DNA from 4 places in the Streptosporangium sp. NPDC002607 genome. Region 1 is predicted to be linked to each of the others. Evidence: riboswitches for the same ligand, from Rfam matches in the RefSeq annotation. Region 1 holds a riboswitch; each other region holds the start of a gene.
What was found. A riboswitch is a leader RNA that binds a small molecule or an ion and turns the genes downstream of it on or off. The one in region 1 is predicted to bind cyclic di-AMP.
Positions count from the first base shown of each region.

Region 1 (5,761 bases):
CGAGCAGTTCCAGCGACTCGACGAACGTCTCCTCGGGCAGCTCGGGCATGGCCATCCGCAGCGCGGAGGTGTTGAAGCGGGCGGCGTTGGCCTCGGGGCGGAACGTCACGATCGCGCCGTTCTGCTGGCGGTACGCCTTCATGCCCTCGAAGAGCTCCTGCGCGTAGTGGAAGACCGCGGTCGCGGGGTCGAGGCTGAGCGGGCCGTACGGCATGAGCCGGGCGTCGTGCCAGCCCTCGCCCTCGGTGTAGTCGATCGAGATCATGTGATCGGTGAAGACCTGGCCGAACCCCGGAGCCACCATTACCTGCTCGCGCTCGGCCGCGGTGCGAGCGTGGTCGGAGAGCTGCACGTCGAAGCTGAGCTTCTGAGCGGTGGTCATGACGCGGATCCTTATCTTGATGTCTGGCTTACCCTCGGGTCCATTCTGCGTTGGACCGGGTAACGGGAAACTACTGCATCCATGCCGAAAACCGGCAGTGCGTGGGAAACAAAAAACGCCCGGCGGCTCGTAGGAGCCGCCAGGCGCATCGGGGTCGAGGGGGCGGCTTCCTCAGCCGGCTACTCGCGCGGTGATGTCGTCACCGATCTCCTGGGTGGTCCGGCCGGCCCAGCCGGCCAGCCGCTCGAGCAGGTCGTCGGCGACGGCCTGCTCGACCCGGGCCGCCTCGTCGGCCAGTCCCAGGTGGTCCAGGAGCATGGCGACCGACAGGATGGTGGCGGTCGGGTCGGCCTTGCCCTGGCCCGCGATGTCGGGGGCACTGCCGTGGACCGGCTCGAACATGCTCGGCGCGGTGCGGTCGGGGTTGACGTTACCGCTGGCCGCCAGGCCGATGCCACCGGCGATCGCCGCGCCGATGTCGGTGAGGATGTCACCGAAGAGGTTGTCGGTGACGATCACATCGAAGCGCTCCGGCTGGCTGACGAAGAACATCGAGGCCGCGTCGACGTGGCAGTAGTCGGTCTGGACCTCGGGGTACTCCACGCTGACCCGGTCGAACGTGCGGGCCCAGAGGTCACCGGCGTAGGTGAGCACGTTGGTCTTGTGGACCAGCGTCAGCTTCTTGCGGGGGCGGGCCACCGCCTTCTCGAAGGCGTAACGCACCACGCGCTCGACACCGTAGGCGGTGTTCAGCGACTCCTGGGTGGCGATCTCGTACGGCGTGCCGCGGCGCATGGCGCCTCCGGCACCGGCGTAGGGGCCCTCGGTGCCCTCCCGGACGACGATCATGTCGATGTCCTCGGGGCGGGCCTTGCCCAGCGGCGTCTCGACGCCGGGGAAGAGCTTGACCGGGCGGAGGTTCACATAGTGGTCGAGCTGGAAGCGGAGCTTGAGCAGCAGGTCGCGCTCCAGGATGCCCGGGGGCACGCTGGGGTCGCCGACCGCGCCGAGCAGGATCGCGTCGTATCCGCGTAGCTCGTCGAGCAGCGGGTCGGGCAGGGTCTCGCCGGTCTCGTGGTAGCGCTTGGCTCCGAGGTCGTACGTGGTGGTCTCCACCTTGGTGCCGACCGCTTCGAGGACCTTCAGGCCCTCGGTGACGACCTCGACTCCGATCCCGTCCCCGGGGATGACCGCCAGGCGAATGTTACGCGAATCCATGCAGGCACCTTACCTGTCCGTCTCGGTGATCGAACACCGGTCTCACTCTTCGGACGTGTCCGCGCGTCCACCCGTGTGATCACTTTGTCCTTTTTTGCTCCCTATTGACCGTTTCGCGAGGTTTCGTTATCGTCCTCCCCATTCACATCGACGCCTAATCCGTACGGACCATCCCCTTACCGGCCCGTACGGAGCCGGGGAACCACTTTTTCCGGGATCCACCGGGCCCCCGGGAACCCGCTCCTCCCCCGGAGCGCGCTCCCGGCCGCCATCACGGGATTCCTTGGGGCGAATCGGCGCACTCTCGCGCCGTAGGGCGGCCTCCACGCCCGAGCCCGACAGCTCACCCGGCCGGCCTTATGGAAGGAATCATCCTGTCCGGCAAGATGTACTCCCGCGTCCTGTCCATTCTCGTCTCAGGTGCCGCGGTGTTCGCGGCCTCGGCCATGGCGCCGACTGCGGCCCTGGCCGCCTCCCCTCTCCCCTCCCCCGAAGTTCCCGCGCTCGGCACCGTCAGGCTGAAGGCGGCACTGAAAAGCGCGACCCCCAGGCCCGCCTGGCAGAAGGCCGTGAAGTGGGCCATGTCCAAGCGCGGCACGCCCTACGTCTGGGGTGGCACCGGCAACGGCGGCTTCGACTGCTCAGGCCTGATGCTCCGCGCCTACGGCGCCGCCGGGATCAAGCTGCCCCGCGTCACCACCGACCAGTACGCCGCCTTCTCCAAGAAGATCGCCTGGAAGGACCTCAAGGCCGGTGACCTGGCCTTCTTCAGCGGCCTCGGCCATGTCGGCATGATCACCAGACCCGGCTACATGGTCCACGCCCCGCGAAGCGGCGACGTGGTCAAGGAGGAGAAGCTCAGCGCCTGGCGCCGGTCCTCCTTCGTCGGCGCGGTGCGCCCCGATCCGCAGGGGGTCAAGTCGACCGAGCAGATCGAGATCGCGACCGGCGGATGAGACACACCGGCTGATCAGCCGCGGGACCCCCGCCGGCACTGGGAACAGGTTCAGTGGATGGGGGAACCACCGTTGTCCCGGCGGTCCAGGGCGGTCTGGAGCGCCTCGGCGGCCTCGTCCTTGACCTCTTCGGCGTGGTTCCAGGGATACATGTCGTACATGGCGAATCTCGTCTCGGTCGCATGCGAGCAGGGGCAATGGTCGAGACTCCGATCAGGGCTCCGACCAGGCCTGATGTCACGGGTCCGGATCACGGACCGGTGATCTGGGGCGTGGCGCCGGAGAGTTGCCGGCCCACCCCTGTCAGGCCCCGTCGCGGCAGGCTGGGACCTGGCGCATTTCATCCCAGGCTACCTGGCGGCCGGAACACCGTCTCGCCCGGCGTACACACTTCTCACATATTGAGACGAAAGGTGGCCGCCGCCCCACAGTGCGGGGCGGCGGCCACCTCGGTGGATCTTTTGCCTACTGCGGTCGCCCAGGCGGCGCCTCGCCGCGTTGTCGTCGGTCACCGCAGCACGCTACGGCTCCCTCCTCCGCCTTGCGAGACACCACCTGGCCGATCCTCGCCACGGCAAGATCCGCGGGACAGGCCCTAGTCGGCCAGGTCGACCGAGCGGCCGCTGTCAGCGCCGATCTCCGCGCCGATCTGGTCGATCACGTCGGCCGGGATGGCGGTGTCGACGGTGAGCGCGATGAGAGCCTTACCGCCCTTGACGTCCCGGGCCACCTGCATCGAGGCGATGTTGATCGAGTGGTCGCCGAGGATGCGTCCGACCACGCCGACGACGCCGGGGCGGTCGGTGTAGGTGAAGAACGACAGGTGGTCGGTCGGCTCGATCTCCATCTGGTAGCCGTTGACCTCGACGATCTTCGTGATCTGCCGCGGACCCGACAGGGTGCCGGAGACCGAGACCGCACGGCCGTCGGCGAGGACGCCGCGGACCGTCACGACGTTGCGCCAGTCGGGGCTCTCGGCGCTGGTGACCAGCTCGACCGAGACGCCGCGGTCCTTGGCCAGCAGCGGGGCGTTGACGTAGGTGACGGAGTCCTCGACCACGTCCGTGAAGACACCCTTGAGCGCGGCCAGCTCCAGCACGCGGACGTCGTGGGCGGCGATCTCGCCGCGTACCTCGACGTCGAGCTTGGTGGCGACCTCGCCCGCGAGAGCCGTGAACACCCGGCCGAGCTTCTCGGCCAGCGGCAGGCCCGGCTTGACGTCCTCGGCGACGGCGCCGCCCTGGACGTTGACCGCGTCGGGCACGAACTCCCCGGCCAGGGCGAGCTTCACGCTACGCGCCACCTGGGTGCCGGCCTTCTCCTGGGCCTCGTGGGTGGAGGCGCCCAGGTGCGGGGTGACGACCACCTGGTCGAGCTCGAAGAGCGGGCTGTCGGTGACCGGCTCCTTCGGGAACACGTCGATGCCGGCCCCGGCGACGCGGCCCTCCTTGATCGCGGAGTAGAGGGCGTTCTCGTCGATGATGCCGCCGCGGGCGACGTTGATGAGGCGGACGTTCGGCTTGACCGCGTGCAGTTCCCTGTCACCGATGAGGCCGATGGTCTCCTTGGACTTGGGCAGGTGCACCGTGATGAAGTCGGCCTCGCGCAGGGCCTCCTCCAGCGTGACCAGGCGGACGCCCATCTGCGCGGCGCGGGCCGGCTGCAGGTAGGGGTCGTAGGCGATCAGCTCGACGCCGAACGGCTGGAGGCGCTGCGCGACCAGCTGGCCGATCTTGCCGAGACCGAGGATGGCGACGACCTTCTCGTCGAGCTCCACGCCGGTGTACTTCGAGCGCTTCCACTCGCCGCCCTTGAGCGCGGAGTGCGCCTGGGCGACGTTGCGGGCGGAGGCGAGGATCAGCGCGACGGTGTGCTCGGCGGCGCTGGTGATGTTGGAGGTCGGCGCGTTGACCACCATGACGCCTGCCTTGGTGGAGGCCTCCACGTCGACGTTGTCCAGACCGACACCGGCGCGGGCGACGACGCGGAGCTTGGGCGCGTGGGCGATCGCCTCGGCGTCGACCTGCGTGGCGCTGCGCACGATGAGCGCGTCCACGTCGGCGAGCGCGGGCAGGAACTGGGCACGGTCGGCGCCGTCGGTGTGGCGGACTTCGAAGTCCGCGCCCAGGACCGCGAGACCGGCCTCGGAAAGTTCCTCGGCGACCAGTACGACGGGCTTGTTCACAGGCTGGATCCTTACTAGGCGGTGAGGGTGCACGGACCTCACGTAGTCTATCGGCGCTTGTGAACGTATTCACGAGTGTCCCGAGATGCGAGACGCGACCGCCTCCATGATCCAGCACGCCGGTACCCGCCCCTGACGCATCCCATGCGCCAAAAATTCAAGTTGGTCTTGATCCTAAGAAAACTTCGCGATTACCCTGATAAGCCGTGGGTCACTACCTATCGTTCCTCATATGAGCATCGGGAACCCCGCTCTCGGCAACGTACTCGCGCAGCACGGCGAGCCGCACCGGCTGCTGGCGGCGCTTGCCGAATGGGGACTCCTGGTCGCCGTGCGACCTGACCGCTCCGTCGTGCTCGGCACGACGCAGGCCGGTGAGCGTGTCCTGCTCGGGTACACCTCGGCGGACACCTACGCGCGGCACCGTGGCGGCCACTCACTGTCGGCGTGCGACGCCGACACGGTCCTCGACATCCAGCGGGTCACCGGCGTGCGGGAGATAGTGATCGACGCGGCGGGACCCGCGGCCGCGGCCGTGCCGATCGAGGATCTCCAGCGGTACCTGCTCTCGAAGCGCAGCGGCCCCGCGCCCGTGCTGTCGAGCGCGACGCCGACGGCGTACGCGACCGGGGCGATGGCCACGGTCTCGCGTCCCGCGCCGGTGCGCCCGCAGAGAACGCCGGTGCCCGCCGCGCCCGCCCAGCCGTGGATCCCCGCGCCCCGGCCCCACCTGTCGGGGCCGATGCAGATGGTGGATCCCGGCTACCGGCGGTGCGAGCACCCGATCCTGCCCGCGCTGCGCGCCGCGATCTCGCACCTGCTCGTCGACTACCCGCTCGTCCATCACGTGTGGATCTCCGAGGCCAGCACCTCCTCCGGCGCCCCGGGAATCATGCTGCACGTGAAGGTGCACATGTCGGCGGCCGAGGACGTGGTCAGGGACATCCATCGCGGGGTGCGCGCCCGGTTGCCGCAGCTCGCCGCGAGCGAGGCGCCGATCCTGATGGCCAGGGTCGCCGA
Region 1 covers NZ_JBSFWD010000036.1:89,423-95,183, forward strand. The annotation lists gene ACWD3H_RS32810 (branched-chain amino acid aminotransferase) at 1-382, opposite strand, end outside; gene ACWD3H_RS32815 (3-isopropylmalate dehydrogenase) at 554-1,600, opposite strand; cyclic di-AMP (ydaO/yuaA leader) riboswitch at 1,742-1,972, shown strand; gene ACWD3H_RS32820 (C40 family peptidase) at 1,960-2,556, shown strand; gene serA (phosphoglycerate dehydrogenase) at 3,152-4,741, opposite strand; gene ACWD3H_RS32830 (hypothetical protein) at 4,974-5,761, shown strand, end outside.

Region 2 (5,761 bases), on a different contig from region 1:
ACCGGCCTGGGGGTGTTCACCGGCCAGGCCGGGAGCCGGGCCGGACGGTATGCGATCCGGCTCGACCACCGGGGCGTGCTGATCCGCGACAGGCTCGCCTCGCGGGCTGCGTACCGGCGAGGGAGGCGGTCGCGGAACCTGCGCTACCGTTCCCCCCGGTTCCTCAACCGCACCAAGCCGCAGGGGTGGCTCGCGCCGTCGCTGCGACACCACCATGTCGTGGGTGGCGCGGCTGACCCGGTGGGCGCCCGTGGCCGCCGTCCACGTGGAGAAGGTCTCCTTCGACACCCACGCCCTGTCGGCCGGGCGGCCGCTCGAAGGAGCGGATTACCAGCGGGGCACCCTCGCCGGGTACGAGGTCCGCGAATACCTGCTGGCCAAGTGGGGGCGCACCTGCGCCTACTGCGGCGCGAGCGGCGTACCGCTCAACCTCGACCACATCCACCCCCGCAGCCGGGGCGGCTCTGAGCGCGTCAGCAACCTCACCCTGGCCTGCATCGGCTGTAACCAGACCAAGAACGCCACCCCCGTGCAGGAGTTCCTCAAGGACAAGCCCACCCTCCTGACGAAGATCCTCAAGCAGGCGAAAGCACCGCTGCGCGACGCCGCCGCCGTCAACACCACCCGCTGGGCACTGTGGCAGGCGCTGAAGGCCACCGGCCTGCCCGTGGCAGGCGCCTCCGGCGGGCGCACCAAATGGAACCGCTCCCGCACCGGCGCTCCGAAGTCCCACACGTTGGACGCGTTGCACGTCGGCGAACTGGAGAGCGTGACTGCCTGGCCGTCCACGGTCCTGGTGGTCACGGCGACCGGGCGCGGCACCTACGCCCGCACCGTCCCCGACCGATACGGGTTCCCCCGTCTTGCCCGGCCACGGAGCAAACTGCACCACGGCTTCCAAACCGGCGACCTGGTCCGGGCAAACGTCCCGGCAGGCAAGAAGGCCGGGGTTCACACCGGCCGGGTCGCCGTCCGCACCACCGGAAGCTTCAACATCACCACCCGGCACGGCACCGTGCAGGGCATCGGCCACCGCCACGTTCGCATGCTCCAGAGAGCGGACGGCTACGGCTACGCAACCCATTCAGAAACGCGGCACCGTGCCGCGTTTCCTCCCCCGTCTGAAGGCGGGGGTCTCCACGCTGGAGGTAACCGATGAAATCGCGGGCCTGACCGCCGAGCAGCTCGGAGAAAAGACCGCACCCCCTCGGAGCCGTCCCTGCTCGGGCTGGTCCGGCACATGGGCGTGGTCGAGCGAAGCCGGTTCCGGAACGTGCTGAACGGAGAGAACCGCCGGAACCTCTGGCGGCCCCCGGAATCCGGCGAGCACCCCGAATCCGACGTCGATGGAGCCGGTGTCGATGAGGCGTTCAGGGCCTGGGATGAGGAGTGCGCACACTCTCGCGGCATCGTGGATGCCACCGGGGCGCTGGACGTCACCGCGAAAGGGGCACCACGGTGGGACGATCGATGCGAAGGAGTCGCGAAGGCGGCCGGGGGAACGCCGTCAGGGGCGCCGCTCGAGCGAGCGGCGCCCCTGGGCGAGTGCGGATCGGCCCGCGTTCACCGGCGGGGTGCCGGGTGCCCGCCCCATGGGGGATGGCGCGGGCGGCGGGTGTGGATCAGTTGGCGTAGACGGGGTAGCCGTAGCCGACGACCTGGGAGACAGGCCGGATGCGCTGCTCGACGTTGCCGTTGCCGGTGTTGCCCTCGATCGTGGTGATCGTGCCGTCTCCGTTGTCCTTCTTCACGAAGCCGACGTGGTCGATGCCGTCGAGGCTCTTGCCGCCGGCCCAGTCGAAGTAGACGACGGCGCCGGGAGTGGGGGTGGTGCCCCAGTGGTGGTTGTTCTTGAACCACTTGGCGTGGGTGACGGTGTAGGCGTCCCAGCCCATCGTGGGCCGGATGCCGGCCATCTCGCCGACCCAGGAGACGAACATCGCGCACCAGGGGGCGTTGGCGTAGCCCTGGATGGTGCCGCCGTCACGGGCGACGGTCTCCTTGGCGCGCGGGGAGGACATGTACCACGAGTGGAACTTGGTCCCGCCGCCCTGGGAGTTCTCGCGGACGCCGATCTGCTTGGAGGCGAGGTCCAGGACCTGCGCGGCGGAGACCTTGGGCAGCCTCTGGGCCGCGATCTCGAGCGGGGTGCTCGCGGGCTTGTGCTGCGAGACCTCGGAGATCTTCGCGTCGGCGGGCGGGTTAAGAGCGGTGTGGCTGTCGGCCAGGGCTGCGGAGCCCACGGAGCCGGTCGCCAGGACGACACAGGCGCCCAGGAGGGCGCTCGCCACGCGGGGGGCGCTGAAGGTGGGGGTGAGGCGGTGCTTGGTCATAGCGGGGTTCGACTCCTTGCTTCGCTTCCATGCCGCCTACCGGGTTAGCTGACGGGTTCGGGCTGGGAAGTGCCCTACGGCGCGAGAACGCGCTGATTCACCCCAGGAACGTGGTTCCCCGGTTCCGCAGACTTCGCGGATTCGGCGGCCGTGCTCACCGCGGGCGGAGGGGTTCCGCCCAGGTGGAACACGGTCGGGCAATGTGACGGCAATGCTTAGATCTATACAGACCCAGACATTTGCCATGAACAGGACGAACGTACGTCACTCGGACAGACGATTACAAGTAGGACACATTGCCCTGACTTGGTGATACGTCCAAGTCGCAGGGGTACGACGGGGGGTCGCTTGGCCTGGGAAGGAGGCGGGTCACCCTCGTCCTCCGGCCGGTCGCGGTGGACGGGGTCGCGGCCCCGTCGCGGGCGGGATCCCCTGTTTCCTCGGCGATCCAGCCGTGTGGTACCCGCCGGTGGATCGCCTGACCCGGGATGGTATGGCATGATCGGGAGGCTCGCCGGTAAGGGTGTCAGGCCTTAACTTTTTGCAACAAATATTCGATGGTAAAAAGTGCGGAGCGGATGCGTCCCGCTCCCCCGGAAGGCCCGAACGAGGTTCGGCGGCTCAGGGGCCCGCCGGCGGCAGGGCGGGCCTCAGCTCTCTTGGCCGGACCAGGATCGGAACAGCGGGAGCAGGAACCGGTCGACCGTGTCCTCGACGAACTCCCGATCCAGTGGCTTACCGGTGAAGAGCAGCCGGTACCACACCAGCGCCTCGGTGGCCTTCCTGAGTTCCGCGGGGTCCACCGGCCCTGGCAGCTCGCCGCGCTCCCTGGCGCGTTCCAGCAGCGGGACGGTGCCGGTGATGTCGGGGCGGGGCACGTTGTCGCGCAGGGCGGAGGCCAGCTCGGGGGAGGTGAGGAACGCCGGAAACAGGCCGAAGATCATCGCCTGTTTCCGTTCCAGTATCCGGCAGAACCCGTCCACGACCCCGATCAGGTCCCCGCGCATCGACCCGGTGTCGGGCGGCGGCACGACGTCGATCTCAAGGTGGTTGCAGATCAGATCCACGACCAGCGCCTCCTTGCCCGCCCAGCGACGGTAGATCGTGGCCTTGCTCGCGCTGGCCCGCCTGGCGATCTGGTCGATGGACATCCGGTCGTATCCGACCTCGGACAGCAGACCGGCCGTCGCGTCGAGGATCGCCCGCTCCCGAGTGGGGTCGAGACGCAAGGTGCCTCCGGTGGTTCGCTAGTGCTGGCGGATCTCCCCGAATCGTACGCCGGTCAGCGCCTCGGACCTCTCCCAGAGCCTCGCCGCCACCGCCTCGTCCAGTGCCTTCGGCGAGGGGCGCAGCACTTTCGGCCCCGGGCCGATGTACTGCCCGCCTCTCGCCTCGGGAGAGGTGGCCGCGTACAGGGACGGCCTGGCGCCCTTGGCGACCGGCTGTGCCACCAGGCGCATCAGCGCGTTGAAGGGGCGGGTGAGGGCGCCCGGCTTCAGAATGCCGGTGGCGGTCATGCCCGGGTGGGTCGCCAGGCTCAGCAGCGCCGCCCCCGAGGCGTCGGCGCGGCGCTGCAACTCCACGGCGAACAGCAGGTTGGCCAGCTTGGAACGGCTGTACGCGGAGAACATGCCGTACCCGCGTTCCAGCCCCAGGTTCTCGAAGTCGATCGCGCCGAGGGAGTGCGCGTCGCTGGAGACCGTGACCACCCGGGCCGCGGAGGCGGCCAGCAGGCGTGGCATCAGCAGGCCGGTCAGGGCGAAGTGCCCCAGGTGGTTGACGCCGAACTGGGTCTCGAAGCCGTCGGCGGTGGTCCGCCGGGACATCGGGCCCACCCCGGCGTTGTTGACCAGCAGCTCCAGCGGCCCGTCGACGGTGTCCGCGAAGGCGCGTACCGAGCGGAGGTCGGCCAGGTCGAGCGCTCTCACCTCGGCCGTCGCCCCCGGCGCCGCCGCCCTGACCGCCTCCAGCGCGGCCCGGCCCCTGTCCGGGTCGCGTGCCGTCATGACGACCCTGGCACCGTGCCTGGCCAGCTCCAGTGCCGTCGGTACGCCGATGCCGCCGCTCGCCCCGGTGACCACGGCGGTGGAGCCGGTCAGGTCGGGAATCTCATCGGCTGTCCACATGCTCACTCCTCCGTGGTGTACGAAACGGTTCCGTACACCACGATAAAGATCGAAAAGACCGCGCGCAAGCACGCGTGGGCGGCTGTTCATCCGTGGTTCCCCGGCGCTTAAGGCCACCGGGTTAGCTTGGGTCAGTCGTGAACGGGTCATCACCCGGCGTGGAGGACGGTCGAGACCACGCGCGGGATCAGGGTTCGGCCATCGCCTGGGTGGAATCCCCGCTGCAGATGCTCTGCGCCGTGGAGGCCCACCACGCGGGGCTGCTCGGTGCCCGCAGCCACCTCGTGCCCAGGGCGAGGCTCCGCCCCCTGGCCGCCACCGGGCGCGAGCTCGGGCGCCTCACCCTGCCGCCGGGCCTGGAGCTCACCGCCGCGCGGCCGGACATGCCCAGGCCGCACCGGGGCGTGACCTGGGCGGTGGGCGACGCCTTCTCCGGCAAGGTCCAGTTCCGCTGGCTCACCGGGCGCCCCGGCCGTATCGTGATCGTCGACGACGGGCTGGCCACCATCAGGCTCCTGGAGCTGCTCGTCGGCCACGCGGGTACGCCCCTGCTGAGGGCCCGGGGGAAGGCGGGACGGCTCAGAACCGCCCTCGGCGCGGCGGCCGGACTCAGGTTGCGCGCCGCGGCCCGCTCGGGGCGGCTGTCGATCTTCACAGCGCTGCCCGTTCCCGCGGACCTGGCGAAGGCCGTACGGGCGAGAGGGGCCGAGCTGATCACCCACGACTTCGCCTGGCTGCGGTCGCAGCCGCTGCGCGTGCCCCGTCCCAAGGAGCTCACGGTCGTTCTCGGCACCTCGCTGGTCCGCAACGGCCTGATCCACCGCGACCACTACCTCGGCTGGCTGGCCGCTCTCGGCTCGGCCGGGCCGGTGGCCTACTTCCCGCACCGCAGGGAGGACCCCCACGATCTCGCCAGGGTCGGGGAGCAGCCCGGGATCACCGTCTACGGCGGCGGGATCCCCGCCGAGATGACCCTGCGCGGGCTGGCCGCCGGGCAGCGGGTACTGAGCCTGCCGTCCACCGCGGTCACCTCCCTGCGGGTCCTGCTCTCGGCCAGGGGCGTCCCGGTCGAGACGGTGGACGTCCCGGACGAGTGGTGGACGGTGGAGGCGGCCCCCTCGCTCCGCTCCCACCTGTCGATGTTCGCCCATCACGACACGGGAGCCACCGGGGCATGACCTCGTGACCTCGTGACCCCGCGGCCGGAGGCCGGTGGCGTGCCGCCCCGGGATGCGAGCCGCGCCGGGTCCGCCCATGTGAAATCGGATATGAAGCGGGGGATCCCCGTTGGAGGTTCTCGTT
Region 2 covers NZ_JBSFWD010000031.1:105-5,865, forward strand. The annotation lists partial or broken gene iscB (RNA-guided endonuclease IscB) at 1-1,159, shown strand, start outside; partial or broken gene ACWD3H_RS29860 (mycothiol transferase) at 1,190-1,723, shown strand; gene ACWD3H_RS29865 (CHAP domain-containing protein) at 1,623-2,333, opposite strand; cyclic di-AMP (ydaO/yuaA leader) riboswitch at 2,352-2,490, opposite strand; gene ACWD3H_RS29870 (TetR/AcrR family transcriptional regulator) at 2,984-3,562, opposite strand; gene ACWD3H_RS29875 (oxidoreductase) at 3,581-4,459, opposite strand; gene ACWD3H_RS29880 (hypothetical protein) at 4,618-5,637, shown strand.
Region 2: linked by a shared signal. The riboswitch ahead of ACWD3H_RS29865 (CHAP domain-containing protein) and the one ahead of ACWD3H_RS32820 (C40 family peptidase) in region 1 are both predicted to bind cyclic di-AMP.

Region 3 (5,761 bases), on a different contig from region 1:
CGCCGAGATGACCGGGAGATGAAGCCGTCCGGTCGGATGCGCTCCCGGACGTGCCGGTCATGTCCATTGACGCGATGACTACTGGCGGGCCAGGGGTTACGGTCAAGATGAGGGCCGGGAGAGAACCCGGGAGGGCATCGGGAGGGCATGATGACCATCGACGTACCCGAGGCTTACCGTCGCGCGCTGGACGACTTCGGCGCTCTCGTCCACCGGATCGGCCCCGACCAGTGGGAGAATCCGACGCCGTGCGTCGACTGGGACGTGCGCTCCCTCGTCAACCACGTGGTCGGCGAGAACCTGTGGGCTCCCGAGTTGCTGGCCGGGCGGGCCCACGCGGAGATCGGCGACGCCTTCGAGGGCGACCTGCTCGGCGACGACCCCATCAAGGCGTTCGACACCTCGGCCGTGCCCGCCATCCAGGCGGCGATCGATCACCGGGTCCTCGACCGCGTCGTCCACCTGCCCTTCGGCGACGTGCCCGGCCGGGAGTACATCACCGAACTGTTCGCCGACGCCCTCATCCACACCTGGGACCTGGCCCGCGCCATCGGCGCCGACGAGCGGCTCGACCCGGAGTTGGTCGCGGCCTGCGCCACCTGGTTCGCCGACGCGGAACCCGGCTACCGGCAGACCGCGGCCGTCGGGGAGCACCAGGCCGGAGAGCACCGGAAGGTGCCCTCCGACACCGACGCGCAGACCCGGCTGCTGGCCTCCTGGGGCCGCCGCGCGTGACCGCCCGTCCCCGTGGACTCGGCCTCTGTGATCAGTACGGCTAGCGAGCGGTCGGCCGCTTGCCGTGGTTGGCCTTGTGCTTCTTGCGGGCCTTGCCCTTACGCGATCTTCTGGCCATGCCGACCACCCCTTCCCTGAGGTCCTTCCAGGTCCCGCGAGTGCCGGCCTCCGTGATTCCGGACCCGTGATTCCGGACCCGTACGGGACTCGATGCCACCGGTTCAGACCTTCACGTTCCTCCTGCGACGCCCGGCGCACAAGGCCCGAACCGCGATCCGCCCCGCTCCGGTGGGTGCGTTGCCCCAACCTTGACGATCAGCGCCTCCCGCACCTGAGGATCCTCCCCTCCGGCCAGGTTCTAGGCTCGCCCTCATGCGCGAGAAGCTGATGGCCCGCTGGCTGTCCCTGTCCGGCCCCGAGGCCGAACCCCTCGGCCGTGAACTGATCACCCGGTACGACGAGCCGCACCGCAGGTATCACACCACCACCCACCTGGAGGCCGTGCTCGCCCACATCGACACCCTGGCCTCTCATGCCGAGCACCCGGACCTGGTACGGCTGGCGGCCTGGTTCCACGACGCCGTCTACGACCCGCGGCGCGGCGACAACGAGGAGCGGAGCGCCATCCTGGCCGAGCGCGCGCTGCCGGAGATGGGGCTCTCCCCCGAGGCGGTGGCCACGGTCGCCCGGCTGGTCAGGCTGACCGTCACGCACGCCCCCGCACCGGGCGACGCGGACGGGGCCGTGCTGTCCGACGCGGACCTGGCGATCCTGGGCGCGTCGCCGGAGGTCTACGCCGCCTACGCGACCGCCGTGCGCGAGGAGTACGCCTTCGTGCCCGACGACGCTTTCAGGTCCGGCAGGGCCGCGGTGCTGCGCTCACTGCTCGACCTTACGGCGATCTTCCACATCGCCGATCTGGAGGAGCCGGCGCGGGCGAACATCATGGCGGAGCTTGAGCGGCTGTGAGCAGGTGACCACCATAATTCAACAGTATTTCCCGGTACCCGCCGTGGTATTTTGGTGGAATCTGGTGAATTAAAGGGAGTGAGTCAATGCTCGCCCAGCAGCGGCAGCAGGCGATCCTGGAGAGGGTGCGGAGCAGGGGCGGGGTCAGGGTCGCCGATCTCGTCCGGGAGCTCGGCGTGTCCGACATGACGATCCGGCGCGACCTTGAGGTGCTCTCCGAGCGCGGGCTGGTGGAGAAGGTCCACGGTGGCGCCACCGCCACCGGGTCCGGCTCGACCGAGGAACCGGGCTTCGCCGCCAAGTCGGCGCGCCAGCAGGCGGAGAAGGAGACGATCGCCCAGCAGGCCGCCCGGCTCGTCCGGCCCGCCACCGCCATCGCACTCTCCGCGGGAACCACGACCTGGACGCTCGCCCACCACGTGACCGACGTGCCCGAGCTGACCGTGATCACCAACTCGATCCGGATCGCCGACGTCTTCCACCGCTCCCCCAGGGCCGATCGCACGGTCGTGCTCACCGGCGGGGTCCGCACCCCCTCCGACGCGCTGGTCGGCCCGGTCGCGGTCACGGCGATCCGGGGACTCCACGTCGACACCCTCTTCCTCGGCGTGCACGGGATGAGCGCCCGAGCCGGGTTCACCACACCCAACCTGCTGGAGGCCGAGACCAACCGCGAGCTGGTCGCCTCCGCGCACCGCCTGGTGGTGCTCGCCGACCACACCAAGTGGGGCACGGTCGGCATCAGCACGATCGCCGAGCTGGCCCAGGCCCACATCGTGGTCACCGACTCCGGCCTGGCCGAGGAGGCCCGCGAGGAGCTCGCCGCCTCGGTGGGAGAGCTGATCATCACAGAGCCACAGCAGGAGAGCGAGAGCGTCGGCCGATGAAGCGTACGATCACCCACCTGGCCGACGGCCGGGAGCTGTTCTACTTCGACCGCCGCGACGACGCCGACCGCGGAGCGGTCGACAGCCGCGACCTGCCGCCCCGCCCCGCCGCCTCCGAGTTGCGTTACGACCCGCTGACCGAGGAGTGGATCGCGGTGGCCGGACACCGCCAGGGCCGCACCTTTCTGCCCCCGGCCAGCGAGTGCCCGCTCTGCCCTTCCACCTCCGGCAACCTCACCGAGATCCCCTCCGCGGCCTACGACGTGGCGGTCTTCGAGAACAGGTTCCCCTCGTTCTCCACCTATCTGGGCGACTATCAGCAGGTCGGCGGGTTGAGTGAGGTCCGCCCCGGGGTCGGCCGCTGTGAGGTGGTCTGTTTCACCGCCGAGCACGACTCCTCATTCGCGATGCTCCCCCCCGAGCAGGTGGAGCTGGTCATGGAGGCCTGGATCGACCGTACGGCGGAGTTGTCGGCGATGCCGGGCGTGGAGCAGGTGTTCTGTTTCGAGAACCGGGGAGCCGAGATCGGCATCACTCTGGCCCACCCGCACGGCCAGATCTACGCGTACCCCTACGTGACCCCGCGCACCAAGCTGACCCTCGGGGCGGCCGGGCGCCACCGGGAGCGGACCGGCGGCAACCTGTTCGCCGACGTGCTCGCCGCGGAGCGGGAGGCCGGGGTCCGGGTGGTGGCCTCGAACGAGCACTGGACGGCGTTCGTCCCGGCCGCGGCGCGCTGGCCGGTGGAGGTTCACCTCTACCCCCACCGGCAGGTCCCCGACCTGGTCGGACTGGAGCCCGCGGAGCGCGCGGCGTTCGGACCGCTCTACACCGACGTGCTCCGCCGCCTCGACGGGCTGTTCGGCGTGCCGATGCCCTACATCGCGGCCTGGCACCAGGCGCCGGTCAACACCGGTCGCGACCTGTCGTACGCGCACATGGAGCTGTTCAGCATCCGCCGCGCACCGAACAAGCTGAAATATCTCGCCGGCTCCGAGTCGGCCATGGGTGCCTTCGTGAACGACGTGCTGCCCGAGGAGGCAGCACACCTTCTGCGCTCTGTTGTCACGAACTAATCACCAATTGGTCTCGTCTTGAAGTCGCGTGACCCTGTGTTTACCACTACTATCCTTCCCACATCGGCTGCAACAGCCGATATGCCTAATCCCAGGCGCATCGCCCGGGAGCCGGGGAACCACCGCACCTGGGGTGAAACCACTTCGGTGGAAGGGCGTTCTCCAGCCCGAACCCGTCAGCTAACCCGGTAGGCGGAAGGAGAGGAGAGTTCGTGGCGGCCCCGTCCCCCACGTTCCGTCGGCATGCGGCTCTGGCCCTTTGTTTGAGCCTGGTCGCCACGTTCACCCTCGGTGCCCCCACCGCGGGAAGCGCGGAGCCCAAGCCGACCGAGGCCAAACTCCGCGCCGAGCTGGCCAAGCTCGGCAAGAAGGTCGACGGGCTGATCGAGGCATACGCGGCCAAGCGCGAGTCCCTCAAGAAGGCACAGAAGGCCGAGGCCGTCGCCAAGCAGAACCTGGCCAGGGCCTCCGACCTCTACGCCAGGGCGGAAAAGCAGGTCGACTCCATAGTCCAGCTCCGCTACCAGAGCAGCATCGGAGGGCTGCCCGCGCTGCTGTTCGCCGACGACATGGGTGGAGCAGCGGTGATGGAGCAGCTCACCGCCCAGCAGAGCGCGCACCTACAGGGCTTCGCCGAGAGCTTCGAACGTAGGAAGAGGGCGACCGAGACGGCCGCCAGGCTCACCGACGAAATCGGTGAGGAGGCCAAGGAGATGCAGACCCAGCGTGACGAGGTCGAAGATCTGATCAAGGACATCAAGAACAGGCTCGACCAGCTCGCCCCCGTCGGCTCCGGGCGCCGCGCCGACGGCAGCTGGGCCCCGCAACTCCCCACCGGCGCCGACAACATCACCGACCGGACCCGGATCATGCGTGAGGCCGTCAAGAGACGCTTCAACCTTCCGTACGCCGTCGGTTGCTACCGGTCCGCGAACGACGGCGGCGAGCACCCCCTCGGCCGCGCCTGCGACTTCATGATGAGCACCGGCGGCACGATGCCCTCAGCCGCCAACCTCCGGCTCGGCGACGAGATCGCCGCCTGGGCCATCAAGAACAAGTCCAAGCTCGGAGTGAAGTACGTGATCTGGCGCCAGCGCATCAACCACGGCTCCGGCTGGAGAACCATGTCCAACCGCGGCGGCATCACCGCCAACCACTACGACCACCCGCACATCTCGATGTACTAGGAGCTGTTTGAAGTTCGGATCTAGATGAGGATCGGTGGTTAGCTGCCGTGACTGGTAGAACTCGGATGTGGCACGCTTTGATGTGACCGATGCCGAGTGGGCTTTGATCGAGCCGCAGCTGCCGCTGGCGGCGACCGGGCCGCTGCCACGGCGGGTGCGCGACCAGTTCAACGGGATCTTGTGGCGGTTTCGCACCGGGTCCAGCTGGCGTGACGTCCCGGAACGCTACGGGTCTTGGTCCACCGTCTACTCCCGGTTCAACTCCTGGGCCAAAGGCGGCGTGTTCCAGGGCCTGATGGACGCGCTGATCGCCGAGGCCGCATCGCGAGGACAGGTCGGGCTGGAACTGGTCAGCGTGGACTCCACGATCGTGCGGGCGCATCAGGACTCGGCCGGGCTGGCGGTCGCCGGGGAAACCCTGGACGCGCTGGAGCAGGCGCTGACCGAGGAAAAGGGGGCTCCGCTTCCCGAGCAGCCGCCGGTGCTGCGGGTGACGCGCCGCAGGCCCCACCCGATGCCGACGCGCCACAGGCGGACGATCGCGCCGCCATCCGGCGACGCCGTGAAGCTCGGGCGGAGGCGGCCGCGCTCGGCCGATCCCAAGGCGGACTGAGCAGCAAGATCCATGCCGTGGCCGATAGCGCGGGGTTGCCGCTGGTTTTCGTGCTCACGCCTGGGCAGGCCGCTGACTGCCCGCAGTTCACCACCGTCCTGGACGAGATCCGCGTGACCGGGCCGGTGGGCCGGCCCCGGACTCGCCCTGCAGCGGTGGCCGCGGACAAGGCCTACTCCTCCAAGGCCAACCGGGCCTATCTGCGTCGCCGTGGGATCAGCGCGGTCATCCCGGAGAAGAGTGACCAGCAAGCCAACCGGAAGAAGAAGGGGGCGGCCGGTGGGCGGCCCGTCA
Region 3 covers NZ_JBSFWD010000014.1:155,837-161,597, reverse strand. The annotation lists gene ACWD3H_RS18425 (TIGR03086 family metal-binding protein) at 148-735, shown strand; gene ACWD3H_RS18420 (50S ribosomal protein bL37) at 776-853, opposite strand; gene ACWD3H_RS18415 (HD domain-containing protein) at 1,108-1,704, shown strand; gene ACWD3H_RS18410 (DeoR/GlpR family DNA-binding transcription regulator) at 1,791-2,591, shown strand; gene galT (galactose-1-phosphate uridylyltransferase) at 2,588-3,667, shown strand; cyclic di-AMP (ydaO/yuaA leader) riboswitch at 3,740-3,876, shown strand; gene ACWD3H_RS18400 (coiled-coil domain-containing protein) at 3,931-4,854, shown strand; partial or broken gene ACWD3H_RS18395 (IS5 family transposase) at 4,922-5,761, shown strand, end outside.
Region 3: linked by a shared signal. The riboswitch ahead of ACWD3H_RS18400 (coiled-coil domain-containing protein) and the one ahead of ACWD3H_RS32820 (C40 family peptidase) in region 1 are both predicted to bind cyclic di-AMP.

Region 4 (5,761 bases), on a different contig from region 1:
GCCTCCTGGCGCAGCGGGGGGGTCAGCCTCCCCCGTACCACCTGGGAGCAGTGGAGCTGGGGCACCAGCCGCAAGGTCTCGCTGAACGACCTCCAGCCGGGCGACCTCATCTTCAGTGAGGGCCTGGGCCACGTCAGCATGTACGCGGGCAACGGGCAGATCGTGCACGCCCCGCAGACCGGCGACGTCGTCAAGGTCGTCCCGCTCTCGGCCTACGGCCGTCGCCTCGTCGGAGCCGTCCGCCCCTGACGCGCGGTGCGCGGGTCCCGGCGGCCGAAAAACCGGGTGCGTCGCGCGCGGCGGCGCTGCCAGCATCGGAACATGATCACTTCATGGATGCTCGACGAACTCGCCCATGCCGGTCCCGAGCACCTCGACGCCGCGTTCGTCGCCGGGTTCGACCGCAAGCAGGGCAGGCCTGATCCGGGGGAGGACCTCGCCGCGCTCGCCGGGCGCGGCCTGGGGGAGACGGCGACGGTCGTGGAACTCGGCGCGGGGACGGGGCAGTTCGCGCTGGCCGCGGCGCGGCGGTTCCGGCGCGTGGTGGCGGTCGACGTCTCCCCGGCGATGCACGACTTCCTGACCGTCCGGGCCGCCGAGGACGGCCTGGCCAACCTCGAATGCGTGCGGGCGGGCTTTCTCTCCTACGAGCACGCCGGGCCACCCGCGGACGCGGTCTACACCCGTCACGCCCTCCATCAGCTCCCCGACTTCTGGAAGGCGGTCGCACTCGACCGCATCGCGCGGATCGTACGACCGGGGGGCGTCCTGCGCCTGCGCGATCTGATCTTCGATTTCCGGCCGGCCGAGGCCGACGCCGTGCTCGGCCGCTGGCTCGACGGCGCGGCCGACGATCCCGCGCTGGGTTATACCCGCGAGGACTACGCCGAGCATCTGCGCACCGAGTACAGCACCTTCCGGTGGCTTCTCGAGCCGATGTTCGACGCCGCCGGGTTCGAGATCGTCGAGGCGGACTTCAGGGAATCGATCTACGGCGCCTACACGTGCGTCCGGCGCTGACCCGTGCTCCGCGGCGGGAGAGGGCCCCTCGCGGCTTCAACCGTGAATTATGGCAAATGTGATGAACATTACAGAAATCGCGATTTGTCGGGCGTGATTCCTAGGGTGTGACGAGAGTCATATCTCAATAGCATAAATAGCCATTAAGCAGGGGTAACAGGAAGATCACGAAGGCTTATTGATCTTCTTGTTTGGCGAATGCTTTGCCGAAGGTTGGAGATCGGGGTAACTTCTGGCCTCGCGACGTGCAAGCCATGCCGTCGCGGTGAATGTCGGTCTTCGGGCCGGTGTCCCTATAGAAATCCAACCGGCCGCCGTTCCCCTGCCGGGGACGGACCTCATCACGGCGGCCCGCCGAATCTATGCAGCCAGGAGGCATGGAACCGGGGACCCAAAAGGCCCGACACAGCGTGGCCAGGGGTGAATCAGCGCATTTGCGCCGTAGGGCATCTTCCAAGCCCGAACCCGTCAGCTAACCCGGTAGGCATCAGTGGAAGCACCAAGGAGAAATCCTGTCTACCACCCCGTGTAACACCCGTCTGTCGCGCCTTTTCCGCCTTTCCCTCGGCGGCATCGCCCTAACCCTGACCGCCTCAGCCGGAGCGGTCACCCTGGGGCCGACGGCGGCCAGGGCGACGACGGACAGCACCCCTGAGATCCTGGTCAACACCGCGGCCGGAGTCTCCGAGCAGGCCGAGAGCACGAAGAGAACCGTGCACAAGGCCAAGGCCGGTACCAAGGTCAAGACCAAGATGAGCAGGGCGGCCCTGCAGAAGGTTCGGGCTCGCAAGGCCGTCTCGACGGCCAAGAAGCAGGTCGGCGATCCGTACCGGTGGGGTGCCTCCGGTCCCGGCGCGTTCGACTGCTCGGGGCTCGTCAAATACGCCTGGCGCAAGGCGGGCGTGTCCATTCCCCGGATCACGCACAGCCAGTACCGGGCGATCAGGAAGAAGGTCTCGTGGAGCCACCTGCGCCCCGGTGACCTGATGTTCTTCAGCGGAAAGGGCCACGTCGGCATGTACGTCGGCAAGGGCAGGATGGTCCACTCGCCGAGCAGCGGCAAGACGGTCCGGATCGTGAAGCTGGAGGGGTACTACCGGTCCTCCTTCGCCGGAGCGGTCCGGCCCGGAGCCTGAGCAGGGGCGTCGGCCCCGTTCCTCACATGTGCGGGGACGGGGCCGCTCCGTTTCCGGCGAAGGCCGCGAGCGCGTGGCCGGCGGCCTGGGCCGGCGCGGATCCGCGCTACCGGATCACCTTTCCGGCGGCAGAACACGGCAGGTCAGGGCACGCTCGCGCCCCGGCGGGCACTCCCGTGCGGGCCTTCACCTCCGGCCCGAAGGCCGGAGCGCCGGCCCGCGTTCCGCTAGCATCACATCGTTATGTCCGTCCCGAAGGGGCGCCGCACCGTGCTCGCCGGGATGCTGGCGCTGATGAGCGTGGGCCCGTTGGCCGGGACGGGACCTCTCCTGGCCGGAGCCGGCCCGCTTCCTCGCGACCCTCTCCACCGCGCCGGAGAACTCCCCGTCGACCTTCGCGACCTGTGGCCCGGTGCCGCCGTCGTCGTCCGGGGCGAGCACTCCCTCGTGATCGGCCACGACGTCTCGCCCGCCGTCCTGCGGGACCTGGCCGCCAGGGCCGACCGGGCCCGCCGCGCGGTCGCGGCGATCTGGGGGCCGGTCCGAGCGGTGATCCTGTTCCCCGCCACCGACGCCGAGGCCGCGGCACTCGCCGGAGCGGAGAGCACCCGGGGCCTGGCCGCGATGGCGACCGCGGACCGGGTGATCGTCCTGCCCTCGGGCTACGCGAGGCTCAGCACGACCGGCAGGGACGTGGTGATCACGCACGAACTCGTGCACGTGGCCACCGGCGCGACCCGTGGCGGCCGGGTGCCGATGTGGCTGTCGGAGGGCTTCGCCGACTACGTGGGCTACCGCGATGCCGGGATCCCGGTGCGGACGGCCGCCGCCGAACTGGCCGCCGAGGTGCGCGCCGGAGTCCTGCCCACCCGTCTCCCCGGTCCCGCCGACTTCGCCCCCGGCGCCCCGCGGCTCGCGCAGGTGTACGAGGAGGCCTGGCTCGCCTGCCGGTTCATCTCGGAGCGCTTCGGCGAGAAGGCTCTGGTGAGGCTCTACGGTGGCGATGTCACCGGCACGCTCGGCCTGTCGCCTGCCCAACTCACCGTGGCGTGGCGTGACTACCTCGAAAAGGAACTCGCCTGACATCCTTGTGTCCTTTCCCGGTCCAGGGCTCACCTGGCGGATCTCGCCGTGGCGAGGAGTGGTCGGCGGGTGCCTCGCGAGGCACGGGAGGGAGCCGCGGCGTGCCGCGGTGACCGGTGACGACTCGGCGAGGCGCCGTCCGGCCGACCGCGGCAGGCAGAAGATCCAAAGGACGGGGCCCCGGGTTCGGGCTCCACGCTGGAGGTGTTTGATGACGCTGAGCACGACGGACGCGCCCTCGGGCGTGCGGCCGGCGGGGTGGGCGCTGGCCGCGCTGGGGGTGGTCACGCTGGCGGTCGTGGCGTTCGCCACGCCCTGGCGGGCGCTGCCCGAGGGGGCCCCGGCGGTCGTCCCCGATCCGGCCCGCGACTTCACGGCCGAGCAGATCGCCAGGTCCGAGGCGTTCGACAAGCTGGTCAGCGTACCGGGTTACCTCTCCCTCGGCCTGACGCTGGTGGTGGCGGGGGTGCTGGTGGGCATCCCGCTGGGCGCGCGGCTCGTCGGCCGGCTGCGGGGGCCGTGGTGGTTGCGGGCGCTGCTCGGCGTGCTGGCGCTGTCGGTGGCCGTCGCGATGCTGCGCTGGCCGCTGGGGATGTGGTCGGAGACCTACCTGCGCGACTTCGGGCTGTCCACCCAGACCTGGCCGACCTGGACCGCCGACCGGATCAAGAGCATCGGTGTCGGCACCGCGCTGACCGCGATCATGGTTCTGGCGGTGGTCGCGCTGGCGCGGCGCTACCGGCGCTGGTGGATCCCGGCGGCGGCCGGCGCGTTCGCGCTGACGGTGGCGGCCTCCTTCGCCTATCCGGTGCTCATCGAGCCGATCTTCAACGACTTCAGGCCGATGGAGGCCGGACAACTCCGCGACGACCTGCTCGCCATGGCCGCCAGGGACGGCGTGCCGGTGGAGGACGTGCTCGTCGCCGACGCCTCCCGGCGGACCACCGCGCTCAACGCCTACGTCTCCGGATTCGGCGCGACCCGCAGGATCGTCGTCTACGACACGCTGCTCCGGGCGCCCGCCGACGAGGTCGAGCTGGTGGTCGCGCACGAGCTCGGTCACGCCAAGGCGGGCGACGTGCTCTCCGGTACGCTCGTCGGAGCTCTGGGCGCGGCGTTCGGGGCGTGCCTGCTCTACGTGGTGACCTCGGCGGGGGTCGTGCGGCGCCGCGCGGGGATCTCCTCCATCGGCGACCCGAGGGCGGTGGGCCTGGTCATGGGGTTGCTCAGTCTGGCCACGGTGCTGTCAGGACCGGCACAGAACCTGGTGAGCCGGCACATCGAGGCCCGTGCGGACGTCCACGCGCTGGACCTGACCAGGGATCCGGCGACGTTCGTCGCCATGCAGAAACGGCTGGCGGTCACCAACATCTCGGATCTGTCACCCGACCTCGTGGAGTACGTGCTCTACGCCTCGCATCCCAGCGCGCCGCAGCGCATCGCGCTGGCGCGCTCCTGGGCCCGGCTGAACGGTCTCTCCGAGCCATGAGGCGCACGCTGGTGGTCACGAACGACTTCCCGCCCCGCGCCGGGGGGATCCAGTCGTTCGTGTACGGTCTCATCGCCCGCCGCCCGCCCGGCTCGGTCGTCGTCTACGCCCCCCAGTGGCCCGGCAGCGAGGACTTCGACCTGCGGCAGCCCTACCCCGTGGTGCGGCACCCCACCTCGCTGATGCTGCCCACCCCCGCCGTCGCCCGCCGGGCGGCCGCACTGATCGCCGAGTTCGGCTGCGAGACCGTGGTCTTCGGGGCGGCGGCACCGCTCGGGCTGCTCGCGCCCAGGATGCGCGAGGCCGGGGTCCGCCGCGTCGTCATGGTCACCCACGGCCACGAGGCGGGCTGGACGGCGCTCCCGATCGGCCGCCGGGTGCTCGCCAGGATCGGCGCGCACGCCGACGTGGTCACCTACCTGGGGGAGTACACCCGGCAGCGGCTGGCCAGGGTGATACCCGAGGACAAGCTGGTGCGGCTCGCGCCCGGCGTCGACACCGAGGTGTTCGCGCCCGAGGCCGGGAGAGAGCAGGCGCGCGCGGCGCTCGGACTGGGAGAGCGGCCGGTGGTGCTCTGCCTGTCCAGGCTGGTGCCGCGCAAGGGCCAGGACACGCTGCTGCGAGCCTGGCCCGGCGTGCTGCGGGACGTTCCCGACGCGATGCTCCTGATCGTCGGCGGTGGCCCGTACCGCAGGACCCTGGAGCGGCTGGCCAGGCCGATGGGCGGCTCGGTCCAGATCACCGGCCCCGTGCCGGAGGCCGCGCTGCCCGGCTACCTGGCAGCGGGCGACGTGTTCGCCATGCCGTGCCGTACCCGCCTGGGCGGTATCGACGTGGAGGGGCTCGGCATCGTCTATCTGGAGGCGTCCGCCAGCGGGCTGCCCGTGGTGGCCGGCTCCTCGGGCGGCGCCCCCGACGCCGTGCTACGCGGGCAGACCGGCCTGGTCGTCGACGGCACCCGTCCGGACGAGGTCACGGCGACCCTGGTCGACCTGCTCAAGGATCCGGCCGGGGCACGTGCCATGGGTGAACG
Region 4 covers NZ_JBSFWD010000007.1:177,881-183,641, forward strand. The annotation lists gene ACWD3H_RS10895 (C40 family peptidase) at 1-249, shown strand, start outside; gene ACWD3H_RS10900 (class I SAM-dependent methyltransferase) at 322-1,020, shown strand; cyclic di-AMP (ydaO/yuaA leader) riboswitch at 1,363-1,522, shown strand; gene ACWD3H_RS10905 (C40 family peptidase) at 1,734-2,156, shown strand; gene ACWD3H_RS10910 (hypothetical protein) at 2,400-3,239, shown strand; gene ACWD3H_RS10915 (M48 family metallopeptidase) at 3,451-4,728, shown strand; gene ACWD3H_RS10920 (glycosyltransferase family 4 protein) at 4,725-5,761, shown strand, end outside.
Region 4: linked by a shared signal. The riboswitch ahead of ACWD3H_RS10905 (C40 family peptidase) and the one ahead of ACWD3H_RS32820 (C40 family peptidase) in region 1 are both predicted to bind cyclic di-AMP.